DNA from 4 places in the Bradyrhizobium oligotrophicum S58 genome. Region 4 is predicted to be linked to each of the others. Evidence: predicted binding sites of a transcription regulator. Region 4 holds the regulator's gene; each other region holds the start of a gene.

The links. The regulator PhoB, encoded in region 4, activates phosphate uptake and scavenging genes when phosphate is short. The targets are predictions, from matches to a motif close to TGTCATNNANCTGTCAT.
Region 1: the regulator PhoB is predicted to act here: its motif matches at 2,230-2,246, upstream of phnF (phosphonate metabolism transcriptional regulator PhnF).
Region 2: the regulator PhoB is predicted to act here: its motif matches at 3,561-3,577, upstream of S58_RS20685 (DUF47 domain-containing protein).
Region 3: the regulator PhoB is predicted to act here: its motif matches at 2,352-2,368, upstream of S58_RS12695 (UDP-2,3-diacylglucosamine diphosphatase).

What each region holds. Positions count from the first base shown of each region.
Region 1 is NC_020453.1:1,070,967-1,076,786, reverse strand. Features, by position in the region: gene S58_RS04760 (metallophosphoesterase family protein) at 1-902, opposite strand, end outside; gene S58_RS04755 (extracellular solute-binding protein) at 899-2,176, opposite strand; gene phnF (phosphonate metabolism transcriptional regulator PhnF) at 2,290-3,033, shown strand; gene S58_RS04745 (class I SAM-dependent methyltransferase) at 3,050-3,808, opposite strand; gene S58_RS04740 (ABC transporter substrate-binding protein) at 4,508-5,440, shown strand; gene S58_RS04735 (GntR family transcriptional regulator) at 5,498-5,820, shown strand, end outside.
Region 2 is NC_020453.1:4,802,868-4,808,687, forward strand. Features, by position in the region: gene S58_RS20675 (peptide chain release factor 3) at 100-1,719, opposite strand; gene S58_RS20680 (inorganic phosphate transporter) at 1,856-2,863, opposite strand; gene S58_RS20685 (DUF47 domain-containing protein) at 2,874-3,518, opposite strand; gene S58_RS20690 (branched-chain amino acid ABC transporter permease) at 3,663-4,631, opposite strand; gene S58_RS20695 (branched-chain amino acid ABC transporter permease) at 4,633-5,496, opposite strand; gene S58_RS20700 (ABC transporter substrate-binding protein) at 5,574-5,820, opposite strand, start outside.
Region 3 is NC_020453.1:2,927,486-2,933,305, forward strand. Features, by position in the region: gene S58_RS12685 (tartrate dehydrogenase) at 1-625, shown strand, start outside; gene pyk (pyruvate kinase) at 781-2,199, shown strand; gene S58_RS12695 (UDP-2,3-diacylglucosamine diphosphatase) at 2,392-3,204, shown strand; gene S58_RS12700 (threonine ammonia-lyase) at 3,261-4,250, shown strand; gene S58_RS12705 (caspase family protein) at 4,261-5,820, opposite strand, start outside.
Region 4 is NC_020453.1:6,637,127-6,642,946, reverse strand. Features, by position in the region: gene pstC (phosphate ABC transporter permease subunit PstC) at 1-602, shown strand, start outside; gene pstA (phosphate ABC transporter permease PstA) at 606-1,487, shown strand; gene pstB (phosphate ABC transporter ATP-binding protein PstB) at 1,484-2,305, shown strand; gene phoU (phosphate signaling complex protein PhoU) at 2,336-3,052, shown strand; gene phoB (phosphate regulon transcriptional regulator PhoB) at 3,069-3,776, shown strand; gene S58_RS28700 (trypsin-like serine protease) at 3,891-5,207, shown strand; gene S58_RS28695 (HoxN/HupN/NixA family nickel/cobalt transporter) at 5,392-5,820, shown strand, end outside.

The sequences.
Region 1 (5,820 bases), 2.7 Mb from region 4:
TCGTCCGCATAGCGCGCATGAAAGCCGCGGGGATCCGTGTACCAATTTCCGAGATCGATGATGAGAAATGCGGTTGGCTCGACGAACTCGACGACGTGCTCGACCTCCCTGAACGTATGCCTCAAAAATCCGGGCCGTTTGATACCCGGCTCTCGATTGGGCCGGTCGTTACGAGCGAAGCGATTGGCGGCGTCCATGACGAAGGCGGTCGACGGCGCCCACACCTGGCGCAGATCGCGCCATTGCAGCTCTTTCAATTCGTGCAAATGGCCGGAGAGGTAGGTCACCCCGCGCACCGCATGGAACCGTTCGGCCCAGCTATGCCGATGCTCGGGAAACATCGCGCTCTGCGTCCGATCGGTCTCTTCGGGCGCGGCCAGATAGAGCGGCTTGTGTGCCGCGACGATCAATCGACGCTGTCCAAGTGTATCGATCGCGTGCGCCAGCAGAGCCTCTTGTTCCGCTTCCTCGTGCAGCCTGCTCCCCGGCAGCATGGAATTGAGCCCCAGCAGCCTGATAGCGCCGATGTCCTTCATCCAATAATCGGAACCGAACTGGGCGCGAAATGCGGAGGCGCGTTCGGCCGAGATCGTGATCTCGCCGCCGCGCACATCCGGCAGGCTGTTTCCGATGTCATGATTGCCGGGCACAAACAGGATCTCTCGACCGATGCGTTCGAGCTGCCGCCGTGCAAACGATAGCTCGTCCGGATGCTGGGCCCCGTCGAGTGACATGTCCCCGGTGCACAGAATACAGTCGGCGGCACTCGCCGCGAGGACACCGCAGAGGGCTTCGAAGTTGTGCTGGAAGAAGGGACGACTCTTGCTCAGATGCAGGTCCGAAATCTGAATGAGCGTGAAGGCTCGCTCGCCCTTGTCGTTGCCCGCGGCGGCATCCATCATGCAGCCCCGATCAGACGGTTCACGTCGGCTGCCATCTGCTTCAGCGTCTGGCTGGCGCCCTGGCGTCCCGTCACGACGGATTCGAGGTGATTGCGGATGGTGTCGATGATGCGCACGGCGTTGGCGCCTGGGAATGCATACCAGTTGGTCATGACCGGAAGCTGGTCGACGCTGACCTTCTGATTGCGCGCCTCCTGGTAGTAGGCGCCAAGCAGAGATGGGTCCGTGATCGACTTGCTGTTGCTCGGCATGTAACCGGTGAGACGGGCCATGAACGCCTGGCTTTCCGGACTGGTGCAGAACTGGAGATACTTCCAGGCAGCGTCCGCTCGGCGCGGATCCTGCGCATGAATCACGCCGAGCGCGCCGCCGGCAGGGACCTTGCCGTTCGGGCTCGCGAGCGGAAACGTCGCGACACGCAAAGGAAATCTGCCGGCGATCTGCTGCTCGGCATAGGCGATGTTCGAACTTGAATCGGCCAAGATGCCGATGGTTCCCGCAGCAAGTGCCGGCCGGGCCTGTGCGGATTTGAGGTTCGGCATGCCGCTCCGGGCGAAGGCCTCGAGCTGCTCCAGTGCCCAGAGCCCTTCAGGACTGTCGAAGGCAGCCGTCTTCTCGTCATCGGACAGGATGCGACCGCCACGGCTGAAGAGCAGGGCCTGCCACATCCAGTTTCCCGTGACATCCCATTGAAAGTAGAAGCCGGTGCGAGTGGCGCTGGTCGCATTGATCTTCTGGCCGAGCGCGACGAGGCCCGGCCAGTCAACCGGCAGCAGCGAGGGGTCCCCACCCACATCGTGCACCAGAGTCTCGTTGACGTAGAGAACGGGAGTCGAGATGAAAAACGGAATGCCGTAGATGTCGCCGCGCTGGCGAACGATGTCGAGCACCGCAGGGGCATAACCCAGCAAGTCGGCGCCGCCAGCTGCCGAGATTCGTCCCGCCAGGGGTTGAGCGAGGTCTCGCTCGACCAGCAGGCGCAGCAAATTCAATCCGTGAAAGCTCAGATCTGGCAGCTGACCGATCAATGCCGCCCGCAGGATCTGCTGGGACATCTCTTCGTAGTTCTGCGCGGGGTTGCGGAACTTGATCTTCATATCCGGATTGGCGCGCATGAAGCGCTCTGCCAGCCCGGAATGGATTTCCCGGTTGTTGCCCACTGGAAACGGGAACATCACATCAAGGGTGAGATCCTCGCGAGCACGAACAGCCGGAGCCGGAAGCGTTGCAGCCAGCGATCCGAGGAGCGCAGTTCGACGGCTGATCACTCGCATGTTGTTCGCCTTGCGTGCTAGCCACACTCATGCAACCTGTCTAGACAGATTCAGTGACCGAGCGATGACATGCTTCGCTTGGCTGGTTGTTGCGAAGCTGGCAGAGGCAGCAGATGAATGCTCAGCAGGGGCGAAAACCGATGCGGGATGCCGCCGGGCCACGCTGGCAGCAGGTCGAGCAGGCATTGCTCGACCAGATCGTGCGCGGCGCGTTCCGCGGGCGCGACAGATTGCCTTCCGAGCATGAACTGGCAGCGATTTTCGACGTGAATCGCCACACGGTGCGCCAAGCCCTGGCCGCGCTCGTGGATCGTGGGGTGGTCATCAAACGCAAGGGCGGCGGGACATATCTCGTCTCCGGACTCATAGACTACGCGATCGGAGCCCGCACGCGGTTCAGCGCCAATCTCTTGCTGCAGCACCGCCAACCTGGCCACAAGCTCGTCGACCCCGAGGTCGTGGCGGCCGAGCAGCATGTTGCTCTTGCTCTCGGACTGGCGCCTGGCGATCCCGTCAGCTCGATGACCACCATCGGTGAGGCCGACGGCATCCCTATTTGCGTTGGCCAGCACTACATCCCCTTCGAGCGCTTTCCTGGTTTCCTGGAGGTCTACCGTGAAGAGCTTTCGATGACGAAGGCCTTTGGACGTTTCAAAGTGAACGATTACCGGCGCGCCCTGACAAGGGTGATGGCCGTGCTACCCACGGATCTTGACTCACGGATGCTGCAACAAGGGCGGCACTCGCCGGTCCTTGCTATCGAGAGCATCGATAGCGATTTGCGTGGCCGGCCGATAACGTTCCATGTGAACCGCTTCTCGGGTGAGCGTGTCCAATTCACTCTCGGCGACTTCTGACCAGGCGGCCACGACGTCACCGGCAACGCGCCAGAACCAGATCGCACATCATGGGGACGTCGAAGGTCGGCGTAGCTACGTGCCGGTCGATGACCGCGACAATCCGTCTCATGACCATCGCCTTCCCGAGCCGGGCTACGATCGGAGTGGAAGACGAGCGCGACAGGAAATACCGAGCCAAGCTTTCGGAGGTTGCCGGTAGCGCCCAGGGGAAGCCGAAGCGCTGGATCTCGCCGAAACTGCCGGAAGCTTCGATCTCAGCGGCGATATCAAGATCCCGGTAGTGTCGCGAATAGTCCGGGTTCTCGGCCTCGATAAAGTCCTCGACTGCCAAGAGCGCCTCGAACTCCTCTGTCCGCCGGTTGTTGTTGATGACGGCGAGCACCCCGTGCTGCGACAAGACGCGGCGTGCTTCACGGAGAAAGCGCGGCCTGTCGAACCAGTGAAATGCCTGCGCCACCGTGACCAGGCCTCGGGAGTCTGGCTCGATCGGCAGAGCCTCAGCGGGCGCGATTATGACTTCGAGTCCCGCTGCACCCGCACGTGCAGCCATGTCGAGGTTGGGCTCGACGGCCTGCACGGTCCAGTCCGGAAGAGCATCTATGAGTGCTCGCGTCGAAATTCCGGTACCTGCGCCGACATCGAGACAGCGCGCCGGAGCATCGCCTGCTGCGACAGCTTGGGCGACGGCCGTGAGAACGTCAGGCGGATAAGTCGGCCGGCTGGCGTCGTATAGGTCGGCGAGACCGTCAAACTTTCGCGTATGGTCCTGCATTGCGGGCAACGCTCCTCAAATTTCCCTGTGAAGAGATCCATACACGGCGATTTCAACGGCGTTGTTTCAGGACGGCTCCACGCCTCCTCCGTTTGCGGTCCGCGAACACGAGCCTGCAATTCAATCGTGGGTTGATCGTCGAGCGGTGGCCGCAGGGCTCGTGGTCGTGAATGCACCGCGGAGACCCGACCGGGATCTTCCAGAAATGCCCCTTCGATTGTCGCAGCGCCCGCGTTGTCTGCTGACACTCCCTCCGTGCTTCGCTCCGCGCAACTGCGCATCTGCGCGGATTGCATATTTGACACGTGTGCTTTGCAAGTCGCGAGCGTTGCCAGCTCATTCTCAGCGCGTCGAACTGATTCAGAATAATCCCGCGGCCGACCCCGCCCGCAACAATTGATGCTCATCAACTACTCCGACTATTTTTAGTCGCAGTTTAAAATGATTATTGCCTTGCGTGCACTCGACTTGTGCAACCTCGACGAGCTTTTGCCTTGCTCGTGCGGATGATCGTTCGTATGATTCCAATGTGATCGGATCGTGAGAAAAGTTCACTACCGGCACACCTCCCTTAGCAACGCTCGCGAGAACCGGCCAGTGTTACAGCGACGTAGTTTTCTCGGGCTTCCGCTATTGGCGTTGTGTGGCTCGGCAAACTTGGCCTGGGCCGGCAACTCCGTCGAGACGTCCAGAGTCAGAGTGACGATCGGCGGCAAGGCTTTCCTACAATACGCACCGGTGACCCTTGCCGAGCGCCTTGGCTTTTTCAAGGACGCGGGCCTCGACCCGGAGCTTCTTGACGTGAGCGGCGGATCCAAGGCGCTCCAGGCTCTCGTGGCGGGAAGCGCTGAACTCACCGCCGGCGCTTTCGACCACACGATTCAGATGCATGCAAAAGGACAAAAGATCGTTGGGGTTGTGCTGTTTGGCAGGCATCCGACATTCGCATTGGCTCTGCGAAAGGAGAGGGCTGCGGAATATCGCGACCCAAGCAGCCTGAGAGGCATGAAGATTGGGGTCACGGCGTTGGGATCCCAAACACAGTTCATGGTGGAGTACATGGCTTTGCGAGCCGGCGTCTCCCCAACCGACATTTCCTTCGTCAGTGTTGGAGGTGGAACAGGCGCCGTGGCAGCGATCCGCAACGGCGCCGTTGATGCCGTCGTGACGGGAGAGCCGGCGCTGACGACACTGACAGCCACAGGTGACGTCAAACTGGTCGCCGACACTCGCACCAACGAAGGCACAATCGGCATTTTCGGTGGCCTCTATCCGTCAGGGACGATTTACGCACGGTCGGACTTCATCGAACGCAATCCCGATACACTCCAGGCTTTTGCTCTCGCGATGGTGCGCACCCTTCAGTGGATTGATCGCGCATCCGTCGATGAGATTGCTGATGCGCTCCCGGAGGAATGGGCCAAGCCCGATCGAAACATATTTCTTGCCTCCATCCGGGGCACACGAGACATGTTTTCCCCCGATGGCCGGTTCAGCGCCGAGGGCGCGGGCATTGCATTTCAGGTGTTGTCGACCGTCGACCCACAATTGCGTGGCGTGAAGGTCGATCTCGCCGAGACATTTACGAACAGATTCGTCGAAAAGGCTCTCCAGACGCTAGCATCGAAATAGCACCGCGGAGAGCTCAAGTCGATGAACACGCCCGCGGCACTGAGGGATCGAGGCTAGGTGGTGGCGCCCCGAGTTCCGCAGCATTCGGACGCTTCTGCTTCTGTCGTCAAGAAGACGGCGCGGAAAACGCGTCCGACAGATGAGCCCAAGCGCCCTAAAAGACGGCCCGCGATCCTTGCAAGACGTCGGCGCGACATCCCGCTTCATCATCAGGTGTTCTTGGTTCTGCAGGATGAAATTGCAGAACGCCGCTATGCACCAGGAGAAGTATTGCCGGCGGAGGCGGTTCTGGCTGGGCTCTTCGGCGTCTCGCGCGTGACGATCCGGGCAGCTTTGGACACTCTCGATGAGCTCGGACTGATTGAACGCCGCCAGGGCAT
Region 2 (5,820 bases), 1.8 Mb from region 4:
GCGAACCCGGAATCCATCGGGCCTCGTGCTCTGCTGGAAAATGGATTCCGGGCTCGCGACTGCGTCGCGCCCCGGAATGACGAGAGAGGGGGGCGCAGCTCACGTCTTCTTCTTCACGTCCTTGACGTTGGAGAACACGATGCCCTCGGCGCGCTCCTTGGTGTAGCCGAGATAGAACTCGTTCTTGGCCAGGAACACCGGGTCGCCGTCGACGTCGTCGGCGACGCCGGAATTGTTGGAGGCGACGAACGCCTCGAGCTTCTTCTTGTCGTCCGAGGAGATCCAGCGCGCCAGCGAGAACTCGGAGACCTCGAACTCCACGGGAAGCGAATATTCGGCATCGAGCCGCGCCTTGAGCACGTCGAGCTGCAGCGGGCCGACGACGCCGACCAGCGCCGGCGCGCCGTCGCGCGGCCGGAACACCTGCACGACGCCCTCCTCCGACATCTGCTGCAGCGCTTCCTTCAGCTTCTTGGCCTTCATCGCGTCGGTGAGCCGGACGCGGCGGACGATTTCCGGCGCGAAGCTCGGCACGCCGACGAAGGTCAGGTCCTCACCCTCGGTCAGGGTATCACCGATGCGGAGCGAGCCGTGGTTGGGGATGCCGACGACGTCGCCGGCGAACGCCTCATCCGCGACCGAACGGTCCTGGGCGAAGAAGAATTGCGGACTCGACAGCGGCATGGTCTTGCCGGTGCGCACCAGCTTGGCCTTCATGCCGCGGCTGAGCTTGCCCGAGCACAGCCGCGCGAACGCGATGCGGTCGCGGTGGTTGGGATCCATGTTCGCCTGGATCTTGAACACGAAGGCGCTCATGCGCGGCTCGGCGGCGTCGACCTTGCGCAGGTTGGAATCCTGCGCGCGCGGCGACGGCGCGTAGCGGCCGAGGCCTTCCAGGAGATCGCCGACGCCAAAATTGCGCAGCGCGCTGCCGAAATAGACCGGCGTCAGATGGCCCTCACGGAACGCTTCGAGGTCGAACGGCTTGCAGGCTTCCCGGACCAGTTCAAGCTCGTCGGTGATCTGGCTCATATCGAGATTGGCGTTGATCTTGCCGAGCTCCGAGATCTCGATCTGCTGCGCCGCGCCGGTCTTGGCGCCGCCGCCTTCGAGCAGGCGCACGCCGCCGTCGCGGATGTCGTAGGTGCCGATGAAGTCGCGGCCGCGGCCGACCGGCCAGGTCATCGGCGTGGTGTCGAGGGCCAGCGTCTTCTCGATCTCGTCCATGAGATCGAAGGTGTCGCGGCTCTCGCGATCCATCTTGTTGATGAAGGTGATGATCGGGATGTCGCGGAGACGGCAGACCTCGAACAGCTTTCGCGTGCGCGCCTCGATGCCCTTGGCGGCGTCGATCACCATCACGGCGGAATCGACCGCGGTCAGCGTGCGGTAGGTGTCCTCGCTGAAGTCCTCGTGGCCCGGCGTATCCAGCAGGTTGAAGACAAGGCCCTCGAACTCGAAGGTCATGACTGAGGTGACGACGGAGATGCCGCGCTCGCGCTCGATCTTCATCCAGTCCGAACGGGTGTTGCGGCGCTCGCCCTTGGCCTTGACCTGGCCGGCCAAGTTGATGGCGCCGCCGAACAGCAGCAGCTTCTCCGTCAGCGTGGTCTTGCCGGCGTCCGGGTGCGAGATGATGGCGAAGGTGCGCCGGCGCGCGACCTCGTCTGACAGAGGTGAGCGGGACGGTTGTTCGGTGGTGACGGCGGTATCGGACATGGGGCGGCGGGCGTCGTTTCGGGACCAGAGGGCTTGCGATGTCATGAAAAGGCGCGGGATCACGGCCGCCGCGCGCCCTCCATATAGGCGTTTTGCACCGCAACTCCAACCGGGGAGTTAACCGGTCCCGGCAGCGTCAGTGCCGAAGCACCGACACCAGCCAGAACGTCGCGGCCGAGACGATGGCCGAGGCCGGAATCGTGAAGATCCAGGCGTAGACGATCGATCCGGCCACGTTCCAGCGCACCGCCGAGGCGCGGCGGGCGGCACCGACGCCGACGATGGCGCCGGTGATGGTGTGGGTGGTCGAGACCGGCACGCCGAGGAAGGTCGCCAGGAACAGCGTGATCGCGCCGCCGGTCTCGGCGCAGAAGCCCTGCATCGGGTTCAGCTTGGTGATGCGCAGGCCCATGGTGCGGACGATGCGCCAGCCCCCCAATAGCGTCCCCAGCGCCATCGCCGTCTGGCATGACAGCACGACCCAGAACGGCACCGTGAAGTCGCCGCCGAGATGGCCCTGCGAGTACAGCAGCACCGCGATGATGCCCATGGTCTTCTGTGCGTCGTTGCCGCCATGGCCGAGCGAATACAGCGATGCCGAGGCGAATTGCAGGATGCGGAAGGCGCGGTCGACCGCAAATGGCGTCGAGCGCACCGAGGCCCAGGACACGATTGCGACCAGGATCATCGCCAGCACCAGTCCGACGAAGGGCGACAGCACGATGGCCAGGATCGTCTTCGACAGGCCGCTCCAGACGGCCGCCGAAATGCCGGCCTTGGCGATCCCCGCCCCGACCAGCCCGCCGATCAAGGCGTGCGAGCTCGACGAGGGGATGCCGGCCGCCCAGGTCACCAGGTTCCAGACGATGGCGCCGACCAGCGCTGCGAAGATCACCTGCGCGTCAACGATGGCGGGATCGATGATGCCGGTGCCGATGGTCTGCGCGACGTGCAGGCCGAACACGGTGAAGGCGACGAAATTGAAGAACGCAGCCCAGAACACCGCATATTGCGGCCTGAGCACACGGGTCGAGACGATGGTCGCGATCGAGTTGGCGGCGTCGTGCAGGCCGTTCAGGAAGTCGAAGGCGAGCGCGACGCCGATGAGGCCGACCAGGATCGGAAGGCCGAGATGAGCATCCACGGCGCAGCCCCTAGACCTGTTCGATCATGATCGAATTGATTTCGTTGGCGACGTCGTCGAAGCGGTCGGCGACCTTCTCCAGATGGTCGTAGATCTCGGCGCCGACGATGAAGTCCATCGTGTTGGCATTGCGGTGCTTGAGGAACAGCTCCTTCAACCCGATGTCGTGGAGGTCGTCGACGCGGCCCTCGAGCTTGGTCATTTCCTCGGTGATCGCGGTGATCATCGGCACGTTCTGGCCGATCGCCTGTAAGAGCGGCAGCGCCTTCCCGATCAGATTGGCACACTCCACCAGCAGGGTGCCCATCTCGCGCATGGTCGGCTCGAACTCCTTCACCTCGAACAGCACCACGGCCTTGGACGTCTGCTGCATCTGGTCGATGGCGTCGTCCATCGACGTGATCAAGTTCTTGATGTCGCCGCGGTCGAACGGGGTGATGAAGGTGCGGCGCACCGCGGTCAGCACCTCGCGGGTGATGTTGTCGGCCTCGTTCTCGAGCTGGCTGACGCGCTGGCAATGCTTGAGGATGTCGTCCCCGCCCTGAAGCATGTCCTGCAGCGCATGCGCCCCCTGGATCACCACCTTGTTGTGGCGGGCGAACAAATCGAAAAACCGCTCCTCCCGCGGGAGGACGGCGCGAAACCAGTTCAGCATGGGACGAGATTCCATCCATTCCGGAACGGGCCAGGGCCGGCCCGTCACAGAACTGTCATATCCCGGATCAAGCCCCGGCAGAAGCCGTGGACGGATCATCCACCGGTTTCTGAGAACCGGCAGATGCTCTTGCCAATCAATGGCTTACAGGGAGCGCTTGAACAGATGGGCGATTTCCCCGACCACGCCGCGGCGGAACGTCAGCACACAGGCGACGAAGATGGTGCCCTGGATCACCGTCACCCACTGGCCGAAGCCGGCCAGATATTGCTGCATGCCGACGATCACGAAGGCGCCGACGACAGGGCCGAACACGGTGCCGAGACCGCCGACCAGGGTCATCAGCACGATCAGCCCCGACATCGGGACTTCGACGTCGGTCAGCGAGGCATTCTGGGCAACGAACACCTTCAACGCGCCGGCAAAGCCGGCGAGCGTTCCCGACAGGATGAAGGCGAGCAGCTTGTATTGGTCCGTCTTGTAGCCAAGCGAAATCGCGCGCTGCTCGTTCTCCCGGATCGATTTCAGCACCTCGCCGAACGGCGAGTTGATGGTGCGGAAGATCAGCAGGAAGCCGGCGAGGAAGCCCACCAGCACCACGTAATAGAGCACGGTCGGCTTGGACAGGTCGAGGATGCCGAACATCCGACCCTGCGGAATACCCTGGATGCCATCCTCGCCATGGGTGAACGGCGCCTGCAGGTAGATGAAGTACAGGAGCTGTGACAGCGCCAGGGTGATCATCGCGAAATAGATGCCCTGGCGGCGGATCGAGATATAGCCGGTGATGACCGAAAGGACGAACGATCCGGCGATGCCGACGAGGATGCCGAGCTCGGGCGGCAGTCCCCACACCTTCAGGGCATGCGCACTGCAATAGCCAGCCGTCCCCAGGAACATCGCATGGCCGAACGACAACAGACCGCCATATCCGATCAGGAGGTTGAAGGCGCAGGCGAGCAGCGCGAAGCACAACGCCTGCATGACGAAGAACGGGTAGAGCCCGGTCCAGGGCACGATGGCGAGCAGCGCCGCCATGATGACGAACACGATCATCTCGTCGCGGACAGCGCGCGGAGTGATCGGCAGGGTCGCGTCGGTGATCGATGTCATGTCAGGCCGCCCGTCCGGTCAGACCCGTCGGCTTCACAAGCAGCACCAGGACCATCAGAACGAAGACCACGGTGTTGGAAGCCTCGGGATAGAAATATTTGGTCAGTCCCTCGACCACGCCGAGTGCGAAGCCGGTGATGATCGAGCCCATGATCGAGCCCATGCCGCCGATCACGACCACTGCGAACACTACGATGATGATGTTCTCACCCATCAGCGGACGGACCTGGTTGATCGGCGCCGACAGCACGCCCGCAAGGGCGGCGAGCCCGACACCGAGACCGTAGGTCAGCGTGATCATGCGCGGCACGTTGATGCCGAACGCCCGCACCAATGTCGGGTTCTCGGTGGCGGCGCGCAGATAGGCCCCGAGCCGGGTCCGTTCGATAAGGAACCAGGTGGCCAGACAGACGACCAGGGAGAAGATGACGACCCAGCCGCGATAGACGGGCAGGAACATGAAGCCGAGATTCATGCCGCCGCGGAGCTGTTCGGGGATCGCATAAGGCAGGCCGGACGAGCCGAAGAAGTTCTGGAACACGCCCTGGATGATCAGCGCCAGTCCGAACGTCAGAAGCAGGCCGTAGAGATGATCGAGCCCGGCAATCCATTGCAGCATGGTGCGCTCGAGGACCATGCCGAAGATGCCGACGATGATCGGGGCCAGAAGCAGCGCCCACCAATAGCCGATCCCGCCGATGCTCAGCAGGAAATAGGCGCAGAACGCGCCCATCATATAGAGCGCGCCATGGGCGAAGTTGATGATGTTGAGCATGCCGAAGATGACGGCAAGCCCGAGACTGAGCAGCGCGTAGAACGAGCCGTTGATCAGTCCGACCAGGAGCTGTGCGTAGAGGGCCTGCATCGTCTTGTTCTGTTTTCTCTCGGCGTTTCCCAGAAGATAGCGGCCCCGGCGACGTCAGCCGCCGGAGCCGCAGCGGCTCATTTCTTCAACAAGGCGCACGCGCTCTTGTCGAGCGGCGTGAAGGCCTGGTCGCCCGGCACCGAGCCGACCAGCTTGTAGAGATCCCACGGGCCTTTCGACTCCGAGGGCTTCTTGACCTCGAACAGATAGGCGGTGTGGATGGTGCGGCCGTTGGGCTGGATCTCGCCCTTGCCGAACAGTGCATCCTCGGTCGGAATCGACTTCATCTTGTCGACGACCTTGACGCCGTCATGCGGGTTCTCG
Region 3 (5,820 bases), 3.7 Mb from region 4:
GGAAGAGGTCGGAACGGAGGTTGCGGTCTTCACCCGCGTCGGCGTCACCCGCATCATGCGCTACGCGTTCAAGCTCGCGCAATCGCGGCCGCGCAAGTTCCTCACCGTCGTCACCAAGTCGAACGCGCAGCGCCATGGCATGGTGATGTGGGACGAGATCGCCGCGGAAGTCGCGCGCGAATTCCCCGATGTGACCTGGGACAAGATGCTGGTTGATGCGATGACGGTGCGCATGACGTTGCAGCCGAAGAGCCTCGACACCATCGTCGCGACCAACCTGCACGCCGACATCCTGTCCGATCTCGCCGGTGCGCTCGCCGGCAGCCTCGGTGTCGCGCCGACCGGCAACATCGATCCGGAGCGGCGCTTTCCCTCGATGTTCGAGCCGATCCACGGCTCGGCGTTCGACATCACCGGCAAGGGCATCGCCAATCCGGTGGCGACGTTCTGGACCGGCGCGCAGATGCTGGAGCATCTCGGCGAAAAGGACGCTGCCGTCAGGCTCATGGCGGCGGTCGAGAAGGTCTGCGCGGCCGGCATCCTAACCCCCGATGTGGGCGGCAAGGCGACGACCAAGGAGGTGACCGACGCGGTCATCGACGCGATCCACGGCTCCAACGTTTGAGGGGTGCCTTTCTCCCCTACAATCTTGGCGTGCTCCGTATCGCGCTTGCAATGAACGCTGCGGGGCGTATACAGCGCTTCCGCTGCGTCCGCGCATGCCAATCACATGCGTGTCATCAAGACGCGAGACACGGGCTTAAGGAGAAAGGACACATCATGCGTCGTCACCGTCGAGCCAAGATCGTCGCGACTGTCGGTCCCGCGAGCAATTCTCCCGAGATGCTGAAGGCGCTGTTCCTCGCCGGTGTCGACACCTTTCGTCTCAATTTCAGCCATGGCACGCAGGCCGATCACGCCAAGGTGCACGCCGCGATCCGCGCGCTCGAGAAGGAAGTGCAGCGGCCGATCGGCATCCTGATGGATCTGCAGGGGCCCAAGATTCGCGTCGGCACCTTGCGTGAGAAGAAGATCCAGGTCGATGCCGGCGATACCATCCGTTTCGTGCTGAATGGGACAGAGGGCGACAAGTCGGCGATCCCGTTGCCGCATCCCGAGATCTTTGCGGCGGTCGCGCCCGGTCACGATCTTCTGATCGATGACGGCCGCGTCCGTGTCCGCGTCACCGGCCTAGGCGACGACTGGATGGAGGCCAAGGTCATCGTCGCCGGCGCGATCTCCAATCACAAGGGCGTCAATCTGCCCGGCACGATTCTGGAGCTGTCGCCGCTGACGGCCAAGGACCGCTCTGATCTTGCCTTTGGGCTCAACCTCGGCGTCGACTGGGTGGCGCTGTCCTTCGTGCAGAAGCCGTCCGACGTGCTGGAGGCGAGGGGACTGATCAACGGCCGTGCCGGCATCATGTCCAAGATTGAGAAGCCGGCGGCGCTGGAGCGGATCGACGACATCATCCAGCTGTCGGACGCGATCATGGTCGCCCGCGGCGATCTCGGCGTCGAGATTCCGAATGAGGACGTGCCGGGCAAGCAGAAGGAGCTGGTGCGCGCCTGCCGGCTCGCGGTGAAGCCGGTGATCGTCGCGACGCAGATGCTGGATTCGATGGTGGCGACGCCGACGCCGACGCGCGCCGAGGTCTCTGACGTGGCGACTGCGATCTATGATGGCGCTGACGCGGTGATGCTGTCTGCGGAATCGGCCAGCGGCCAATTTCCGCGCGAGGCGGTGGCGATGATGGACAGCATCATCAAGAGCACCGAGAGCCACAAGATGTATCGCTCGATCGTCGAGGCGACGCAGCCGGGCGAGGAGCAGACGGCGCCGCATGCGGTGGCGACCGCCGCGGCCGATCTCGCCTCGGCGATCCACGCCAGGGCGATCGTGGCCTATACGTCGAGCGGCACCTCGGCCTCGCGCGTTGCGCGCAAGCGGCCGAGCCTGCCGATCCTGGCGATCACGCCAAACGAGGACACCTCGCGGCGGATGTGCCTGCTGTGGGGCGCGCACAGCGTTCTGACCCAGGACATCAAGAGCTACGAGGAGATGGTCGAGCGTGCGACGTTCTTCGCAGTCCAGGAGGAGTTTGCGCAGAGTGGCGACCTGCTCGTCGTCGTCGCCGGCATCCCGTTCGCGCAGGCCGGCACCACCAACAATCTGCGCGTCGTGACCGTGCCCAGGTAGGAGGCCGAGTTTCCCTGTTGGCGCCGCCGGCCTGTCGCCTGATTGTCGTACCCCGCTGGTATCGCGGAGCAGTGACGAGGGACATCGCGAGTCGTCGAACGAACGGTGTCCGGTAGCGGTCCGGCAGGATGGGTTCTGCCGGTGCGGCCGTTCGTCATCGCAGTGTCATCAGGGACTGTTAGGTGGGCGCGCATGGGACTTGAGACTGCTGGTGAAGAAAGCCCGGCTCGGCGCTTTCGGACGTTGTTCATCTCCGACGTTCATCTCGGAGCCCGCGGCTCGCAGGCCAATCTCCTCGTCGATTTCCTGCGCCACCATGATGCCGATACGATCTATCTGGTCGGCGACATCATCGACGGCTGGGCGCTCAAATCGAGCTGGCACTGGCCGCAGTCGCATAACGACCTGGTGCAGAAGATGCTGCGCAAGGCGCGCAAGGGCGCCAAGATCGTCTATGTCCCCGGCAATCACGACGAGTTCCTGCGCGGCTATTACGGCACGCATTTCGGCGGCATCGACGTCGTCGAGAACATCGTGCACACCGGCGCCGACGGCAAACGCTATCTGGTCATCCACGGCGACATCTTCGACCTGGTCGTGCAGAACGCGCGCTGGCTCGCCCATCTCGGCGACAAGGCCTATGATTTCGCGATCCAGATGAACCGTCTGGTCAACTTCTTCCGCCGCATGTTCGGCGTACCCTATTGGTCGCTGTCGCAATGGGCCAAACAGAAGGTCAAGAATGCCGTGAACTACATCGGTGCGTTCGAGACCGCGCTGGCCTCCGAGGCGCGCCGGCATGGCGCTGACGGTGTGATCTGCGGCCACATCCATTGCGCCGTCATCCGCGACCAGGACGGCATCCGCTACATGAATTGCGGCGACTGGGTCGAGAGCTGCACGGCCCTGGTCGAGCACGAGGACGGCCGTTTCGAGATCCTCACCTGGACCGATCCGCAGCGCGAGCCCGCGCCGGTTCCGCAGCTGGCGGCCCGCGCCGCCTGAGGCCGTTCAGAGCGGCTCCCTTGCCTCGCGGCGATCCCGCGCGGTAAAATAGGGGCATGACAGCTCATGCTCCGATCCTGCCCGTCACCGTCGCCGACATCGATGCGGCGGCCCGTGTTCTCGCGCCCGTCGCGGTGCGGACACCGCTGCTGCCGGCTCCCGTGCTCAGCGAGCGCCTTGGCGCCAACGTATTCGTGAAGCCTGAAGTGCTGCAGCGGACCGGCTCATTCAAGTTCCGCGGCGCCTACAACAAGCTGGCGTCGATCCCGGAGAGCGCGCGCGCCGCCGGTGTCGTTGCGTTCTCGTCCGGCAATCACGCGCAAGGCGTGGCCCATGCCGCGCAGCTGTTCGGCATGCACGCCACGATCGTGATGCCGTCGGATGCGCCGGTTGCCAAGCGCGAGCGCACCAAGGCGTTCGGCGCGGATGTCGTGCTCTACGATCGCGACCGCGAGGACCGTGAGGCGATCGCGCGCGACATTGCAGGCAAGCGGGGTTCGACCGTGGTGCCGCCCTACGACGATCCCTACGTCATCGCGGGGCAGGGGACGGTCGGCCGTGAGATCGCCGAGGACCTGTCAACGCTCGGTCTCTCGCCCGACCTCGTGATCGTGCCTGCCTCCGGCGGCGGGCTGCTCGCTGGCGTCTCCACCGCGGTGAAGGCGCGTTTTCCGGGCACGCAAATGGTGGTGGCCGAGCCGAAGGGTTTCGATGACCATGCGCGCTCGCTCCGTGCCGGCCACCGCGAGGCCCATGATGCCAAGGGACGCACGATCTGCGACGCGCTGATGGCCGCGATCCCCGGCGAGATCACCTTCGCCATCAACAGCCAGCTGCTGTCGGCTGCGATCGAGGCCTCGGACGAGGAGGTGGGCCGCGCGGTCGGCTTTGCCTTCCGGGAGCTGAAGCTCGTGGTCGAGCCCGGCGGTTCGGTCGGGCTTGCGGCATTGCTGGCAGGCCGGCTGGATGTGGCCGGCAAGACGGTGGTGATCGTGCTCTCCGGCGGCAATGTCGATGCCGATCTATACGCCCAGCTGATCGCCTGAGGTGAAAGCCTCAGCGGAAGCCGAGGCCGCCCCGCCCGGATCCGCCGCCACCGAACCGAGGTCCGGACTGCGCGAGATGCGGCGTGCCGGGACCGCGCATCGGCCCTCGTGCGAGTGACGGGCGGGACGCGTTGAAGTTCGGCTTGAACGCTCCGGAATTGCCAGGCAAAGGACGACGCACTTCGCGGCTGTCGAACGGTCTGCCAGGCGTGCGCTTCAACGGATCGCGCTGGATCTTGGCGGCCGCAGGCGGATCCAGGCGCGGCACGATCTTGTCGCCGATTTTGGTCTGACCCAGCGGCCGTGCGTCGAGGATCTTGTTCGGGGCGGTGGTGTTGGCGGGATTGCCTTTGGTGAGGACCGCCGGCGGGAGCGGCTGGTTGCCGGTCGGCGGCTTCGACAGCGGGCCAGGACGGCCCTGCATCTGATCACCGAGATTGAGCGGACGCACGATCGGCCTCATCTGCGGCGGAATCATCAGCCGGCTCGGCTGCAGCACCGGGATCGGTCGCGGCTGACTCTGCAGCCGGAGCGCAACCGGAGCATAGGGACTGTCGGCATAGGATTCGCTGAAGCTCTTATAGGCGGCTGGCGAGTTCGCCAGAACCGTCTGGTGCCACGCGGCCGCCTGCACCAGGCCCGCGAGCAGCGCACGGATGCGGTCGGCGAGCGGATCGCGCGGGTACATCTCGATGAACTCGCGATAATATTGCGGACGGTTCTCGGACAGCACGTAGTCATAGGCCTGCCGCACCGAGCGGCTCGGCAGGTTGGCCGCCATCTGGATCACCGGCGCATTGTCGGCCGGCCGTGCTGCGGCCACCAGCGTATCGCCGAAGAAGGTGAAATCGCTGGTCAGCGATGAGCTCTCCCACGGCGTCTGCCGTCCATCCGTCGTCTGGTTCACCTGCAGGCGAACGCGCTTGAACAACTGCTCGATCGGCATGTTCGGCTGCCGCGCGAGATTCAGGAACGCCTGCGTATAGGGACTGTGCTCGCCACGGCCGTCGAGCGCCTCCTCGCCGGGCGAGGTCGAATAGCCGACGATCGAGCCGTTCGGCGCGTCGACAATCGCCAGCCCGCGTCCGGCATCGTTGATCGAAGGGAACGGATTGTTGCGGCAGGCGTCGAGCACGACGATCCGCATCCGGCTCGGAATGGCATCGAGCGTGGCCATCAGGTCGACCAGCCGGACCGTGCTGGTCATGAGATCGGAAGGCGCGGAGATGCGGGCATCGATCGGAATCAGGTAGTTCTCGCCCGCGAGCTGCACACCGTGGCCGGCGTAGTACACCATCGCCACGGCGTTCGGCCCGTGTGCCGCGACCCGGCTGGAAAAATCCTGCACCACCTTGAGCATCTCGTTCTGTGTCAGATCGGTCGCCGTGATCACCTCGAAGCCGGCCGAGTTCAGCAGCTTGGCAACGGCATGGGCATCGTTGTCGGGATTCTCCAGCGGCGGCGCATTCTGATAGCTCGCATTGCCGATCACGAGCGCAACGCGCGGCTCCGGCCCCTGCGCTGGAGCAGGTGCGGCTAGGCTGCTGTCTGCTGCGACCGAAGGCGGCGC
Region 4 (5,820 bases):
AGCTGCTCGCCGGCATTCCCTCGATCATCTACGGCATGTGGGGCTTCTTCGTGCTGGGCCCGTTCCTGGCCTACACGTTCCAGCCCTTCATGATCGGCCTGTGCGCCAACATTCCGGTGCTGCAGGACATCTTCGCCGGTCCGCCGTCCTATCTCAGCCTGTTCAACGCCTCGCTGATCCTGGCGATCATGGTGCTGCCCTTCATCACCTCGATCTCGGTCGACGTGTTCAAGACCGTCCCGCCGGTGCTGAAGGAAGCCGCCTACGGGGTCGGCTGCACCACCTGGGAGGTCGTGCGCAGCGTCGTCATTCCCTACACCCGGGTCGGCGTCATCGGCGGCATCATGCTGGCGCTGGGCCGCGCGCTCGGCGAGACCATGGCGGTGACCTTCATCATCGGCAACTCGTTCCGGATCTCGTCCTCGATCTTCGCGCCGGGCACGACGATCTCGGCCGCCATCGCCTCCGAATTCCAGGAGAGCGACGGCCTGCACCAGTCGAGCCTGATCCTGCTCGGCCTGCTGCTGTTCGTGCTCACCTTCTTCGTGCTGGCGGGCGCGCGCCTGATGCTGATGCGGCTCCAAGCCAAGGCGGGAAAATAAGCCATGTCCAGCGCTGATACGCTTGCCATCGATACGCCGGTCAATCCGATCTATGCGCGCCGCCGCCGCCGGGACATCGTGATCCGCGGCCTGTGCGTCGCGGCCGCGCTGTTCGGCGTCACCTGGCTGGCGCTGATCCTGTTCACGCTGTTCTATAACGGCCTCGCCGGCCTCAGCCTGCAGGTGTTTTCCGCCGACACCCCGCCGCCGGGCTCGAGCGAAGGCGGCCTGCGCAACGCCATCGTCGGCTCCTTGATCATGACGGTCATCGGTGTCGGCATCGGCGCGCCGCTCGGCCTGTTCGCCGGCACCTATCTCGCCGAATACGGCCGCAACGACCGCCTGACCTCGGTGATCCGCTTCATCAACGATATCCTGCTGTCGGCGCCCTCGATCATCATCGGCCTGTTCATCTATGGCGCGGTCGTGGTGCCGATGGGCGGCTTCTCGGCGCTCGCGGGCTCGCTCGCGCTGGCGGTCATCGTCATCCCCGTGGTGCTCAGAACCACCGAGGACATGCTGCTGCTGGTGCCCAACCCGCTGCGCGAGGCGGCCTCGGCGCTCGGCCTGCCGCGCTCGCTGGTGATCCGCCGCATCGCCTACCGTGCGGCGCGCTCGGGCCTCATCACAGGCGTGCTGCTCGCCACCGCCCGTGTCGCCGGCGAGACCGCGCCCTTGCTGTTCACCGCGCTGTCGAACCAGTTCTGGAGCCTCAACCTCTCCAAGACGATGGCCAACCTGCCCGTCACCATCAACAACTTCGTCCAGAGCCCGTACGCTTATTGGAAGCAGCTGGCCTGGAGCGGAGCCCTTCTGATCACTCTGGCCGTGCTCGCCCTGAACGTCGGTGCACGCATTCTCGGTGCCGAGAGGAATAGCAAATGACCGAACTGTCCGTTTCCGTCAGTCAGCCCAATCACGCTCTGCACGGCCAGCCGCTTCCCGAAGCGCCGGCCAAGGTGACCGCGCGCAACCTGAACTTCTATTACGGCGATCACCACGCGCTGAAGAACATCAACCTGTCGCTGGGCACCAACCGCGTCACGGCGTTCATCGGTCCGTCCGGCTGCGGCAAGTCGACCCTGTTGCGCATCTTCAACCGGATGTACGATCTCTATCCGGGGCAGCGCGCCACCGGCCAGTTGATGCTGGACAACACCAACATCCTCGATCCCAAGCTCGATCTGAACCTGCTGCGTGCCCGGGTCGGCATGGTGTTCCAGAAGCCGACGCCGTTTCCGATGACGATCTACGAGAACATCGCCTTCGGCATCCGCCTCTATGAGAAGATCTCGAAGTCCGAGATGGACGACCGGGTCGAGAAGGCGCTGCGCGGCGGTGCGCTGTGGAACGAGGTCAAGGACAAGCTCAACGCCTCGGGCCTGTCGCTGTCCGGCGGCCAGCAGCAGCGCCTGTGCATCGCGCGCACCGTGGCCGTGCGGCCGGAGGTGATCCTGTTCGACGAGCCGTGCTCGGCGCTCGATCCGATCTCAACCGCTAAGGTCGAGGAGCTGATCCAGGAGCTCGCCGAGAACTATACGATCGCCATCGTGACGCATAACATGCAGCAGGCGGCGCGCGTCTCCGACAAGACCGCCTTCATGTATCTCGGCGAGCTGATCGAGTTCGACGACACCAGCAAGATCTTCACCTCGCCGAGCGATCGGCGGACCCAGGATTACATCACCGGCCGGTTCGGCTGAGGCCGACAGCAATGCCTTCAGGAGATCATCATGGCCAGTGAACATACCGCCAAGGCGTTCGACAGCGATCTGCAGGACCTGACCCGGCTGGTGTCGGAGATGGGCGGCCTCGCGGAGCGGCTGATCGTCGATTCCGTCGATGCGCTGGTGCGGCGCGATGTGGCGCTCGGCCAGAAGGTGGTCGCCACCGATGCCGACGTCGACAAGCTGCAGCGCATCATCGAGGAGCGCGCGGTGCTCACGATCGCCCGGCGCCAACCGATGGCGATCGATCTGCGCGAGATCGTCGGCGCCATGCGTGTCGCCACCGATCTGGAGCGCATCGGCGATCTCGCCAAGAACATCGGCAAGCGCGTCGCGGCACTGGAGAGCGATTTCCATCCGCTGAAGCTGATCCGCGGGCTCGAGCACATGACCGACCTGGTGCAGTCGCAGGTCAAGACGGTGCTGGACGCCTATGCCGCGCACGACCTGCCGGCGGCGATGACGGTGTGGAAGGGCGACGAGGAAGTCGACGCCATCTGTACCTCGCTGTTCCGCGAGCTCCTGACTTACATGATGGAAGATCCGCGCAACATCTCGTTCTGCATCCACCTGATGTTCTGCGCCAAGAACATCGAGCGCATCGGCGATCACGCCACGAACATCGCCGAGACGGTGTTCTATATGATCGAAGGCCAGCAGATCATGGACAAGCGCCCGAAGGGCGACATGACGAGCTTCGCGTCGACGATCCCCGGTAACTGAGAGAGACGGTTCAGACATGGGCGCGCGAATTCTGGTGGTGGAGGACGAGGAGGCGCTGACCACGCTGCTGCGCTACAACCTCGAAGCCGAGGGCTATGAGGTCGAGACCGTGGCGCGCGGCGACGAGGCCGACACGCGGCTGAAGGAGCGCGTTCCCGATCTCGTCGTGCTCGACTGGATGCTGCCGGGCCTGTCCGGCATCGAACTGTGCCGCCGCCTGCGCGCGCGGTCCGAGACCAGGCAGCTGCCGATCATCATGCTGACCGCGCGCGGCGAGGAGAGCGAGCGCGTGCGCGGGCTGGCCACCGGCGCCGACGACTACATCGTCAAGCCGTTCTCGGTGCCGGAGCTGTTGGCGCGCGTGAAGGGCCTGCTGCGCCGGGCGAGCCCGGAGCGGCTGGCGACCGTGCTGTCCTATGGTGATATCGAGCTCGACCGCGAGAAGCGCCGCGTCGCGCGCTCGGGCCGGCCGATCGATCTCGGCCCGACCGAATACCGCCTGCTCGAATTCTTCCTGGAGCATCCCGGGCGGGTGTTCAGCCGCGAGCAGCTGCTCGACAGCGTCTGGGGCCGCGACATCTACATCGACGAGCGCACCGTCGACGTTCACATCGGCCGTTTGCGCAAGCTGCTCAATCCGGGCCGCGAGCAGGACCCGATCCGCACCGTGCGCGGCGCCGGCTATGCGCTCGACGACCGGTTCGCCAAATCCGAGCAGGCGTGACGCGCGAGCGGACCTGATTAAGGAGGCCGCGGTCCGCTTTCCGCCACGCCGCCGCCGTGTTGATGATCTTGGGTGGAGGACCCTTCAGGACGATTCAGGTCGCAGCGGACGCCCTTGATCAAGACGATCATCATATGTCTTGCCGTGCTGCTCGCCAGCGTGGCGGGCGCCTCGGCCGCCGAACTCGAAGACGCGGTCGCGGCGGCAGGCAATGGGCAGCACGCGGCGGCGCTGCGACGGCTGCTGCCGCTGGCGGCCAAGGGCGATGCACGGGCGCAGTTCGATGTCGGCTTCATGGCTGCGTTCGGTTGGGGCGTGCCACGCAATCCCGCCGAGGCGCTGACCTGGTACCGCAAGGCGGCCGATCAGGGGCTTGCCGTCGCGCAGCACTATCTCGGCATCGCCTACGTGAATGGCGAGGGTGTTGCCTCCAATTATGGCGAAGCCAGCCGCTGGTTCATTCGCGCCGCCGCGCAGGGTTTTGCCCAGTCGCAATACATGCTGGGCCTGATGCTGCTCGACGGCCGCGGCGTGCAGCAGGACTGCGTGCAGGGTTATGCCTGGCTGGTGATGGCCGGCCGCAACGGCGTGCGATCGGCCGGTCGCGACGTGCAGCGGGTCAAGCTGACCGAGCCGCAGCGGCGCCAGGCGGAGACCATGATCGCGGCCTGGCAGCCGAAGCCGGAATCGGGGGAGGCGGGCGTCGCCACTCCGCGTCCCGAGCAGCTGCTGGGGCTCGACCGGCACATCGGCGAGGTCGTCGATCCCACCTCATGGCCGGCGTCGTCGATCGGCGTCGTCACCGTCGCGCAATACTCGACCGGCGGCTGGTGCACCGGCACGCTGGTGGCACCCAGAGTCGTGCTCACCGCGGCGCATTGCGTGTTCAACGGTGTGGCGCAGGTCAGCCCCGGCAACGTCCGCTTTCTGGCCGGCATGAACAAGGGGACCCCAGCGGCGTCATCGGTCGCCGACCGGGTGATCGTGGCGCCGGACTTCGTCCCGACCCAGCACGACAAATGGTCGCTCGACCGTTCGCCCGCCGATTGGGCGCTGATCGTGCTGAAGGATGCGCTGCCGTCGCGGCCGGTCGCGGTCAAGGCACTTACCCGCGAGGAGCTCGCGGCGGCGACGGCAGCCGGTACCATCTCCGAGATCGGCTACGGCCAGGAGCGGCGTTATTCGCCCACCGGCCAGCGCAATTGCAGCGCCGGCATGACCAAGGACGCGAAGCTGCTGACGGTGCATTGCCTGGCCAATTTCGGCTATTCGGGCTCGCCGATCATGGCCGAGGTCGGCGGCACGCCTGCCGTGGTCGGCATCTTCTCCGCGTTCCACGAGGAGACCCGGCTGATGTTCGCCGCCCCCGCGAGCCAGTTCGAGGCGATCGTGAAGCGCGAGATCGCGGCGCAGAGTGCCTCGGCGCGGTGACCGCGGCGAGACAGGGGAGGGAGTTCCAGGTGACTGGTCATTGTCTGTGCGCAGCTGGATAGTGGTTTGCCAAGCAAACAGGCCGATACGGAAGGCGCCGGCATCGCAAACTCTGGTTTCTCCGCAGCTTTCGCCTGCAGCCGGGCCTTGACCTGACTGGCGCGGCTCTTGCTATTGTCTGAGTATGACGATTGTTCCAATTGATCATCCTCGGGTCCCGCGGCCTTCGCTGCTGTGGTGGCGGTCGCCGCCGGGCCGGAACGTGGCGCTCGTCGCCGGGCTGGTCGCGGCCAATGCGCTCGCCTGGACGTGGGCGTTCTCGCTGTATGCTGACCGTCCGGCCATCGTCGGCACCGCGATGCTGGCCTGGCTGCTCGGACTGCGCCATGCGGTCGATGCGGATCACATCGCGGCGATCGACAACGTCGTGCGGAAGCTGGTGCAGGATGGCGACACACCGCGCGCCGCAGGCCTCTATTTTGCGCTTGGCCATTCCAGTGTCGTCGTCATCGCGACCATCGTGGTGAGCCTCGTCGCTGGCGCTGACCTGTTGAGTGAGGAGAGTGCGATCCGCGCGATCGGCGGTGCGATCGGTACCTCGGTGTCGGCTGGC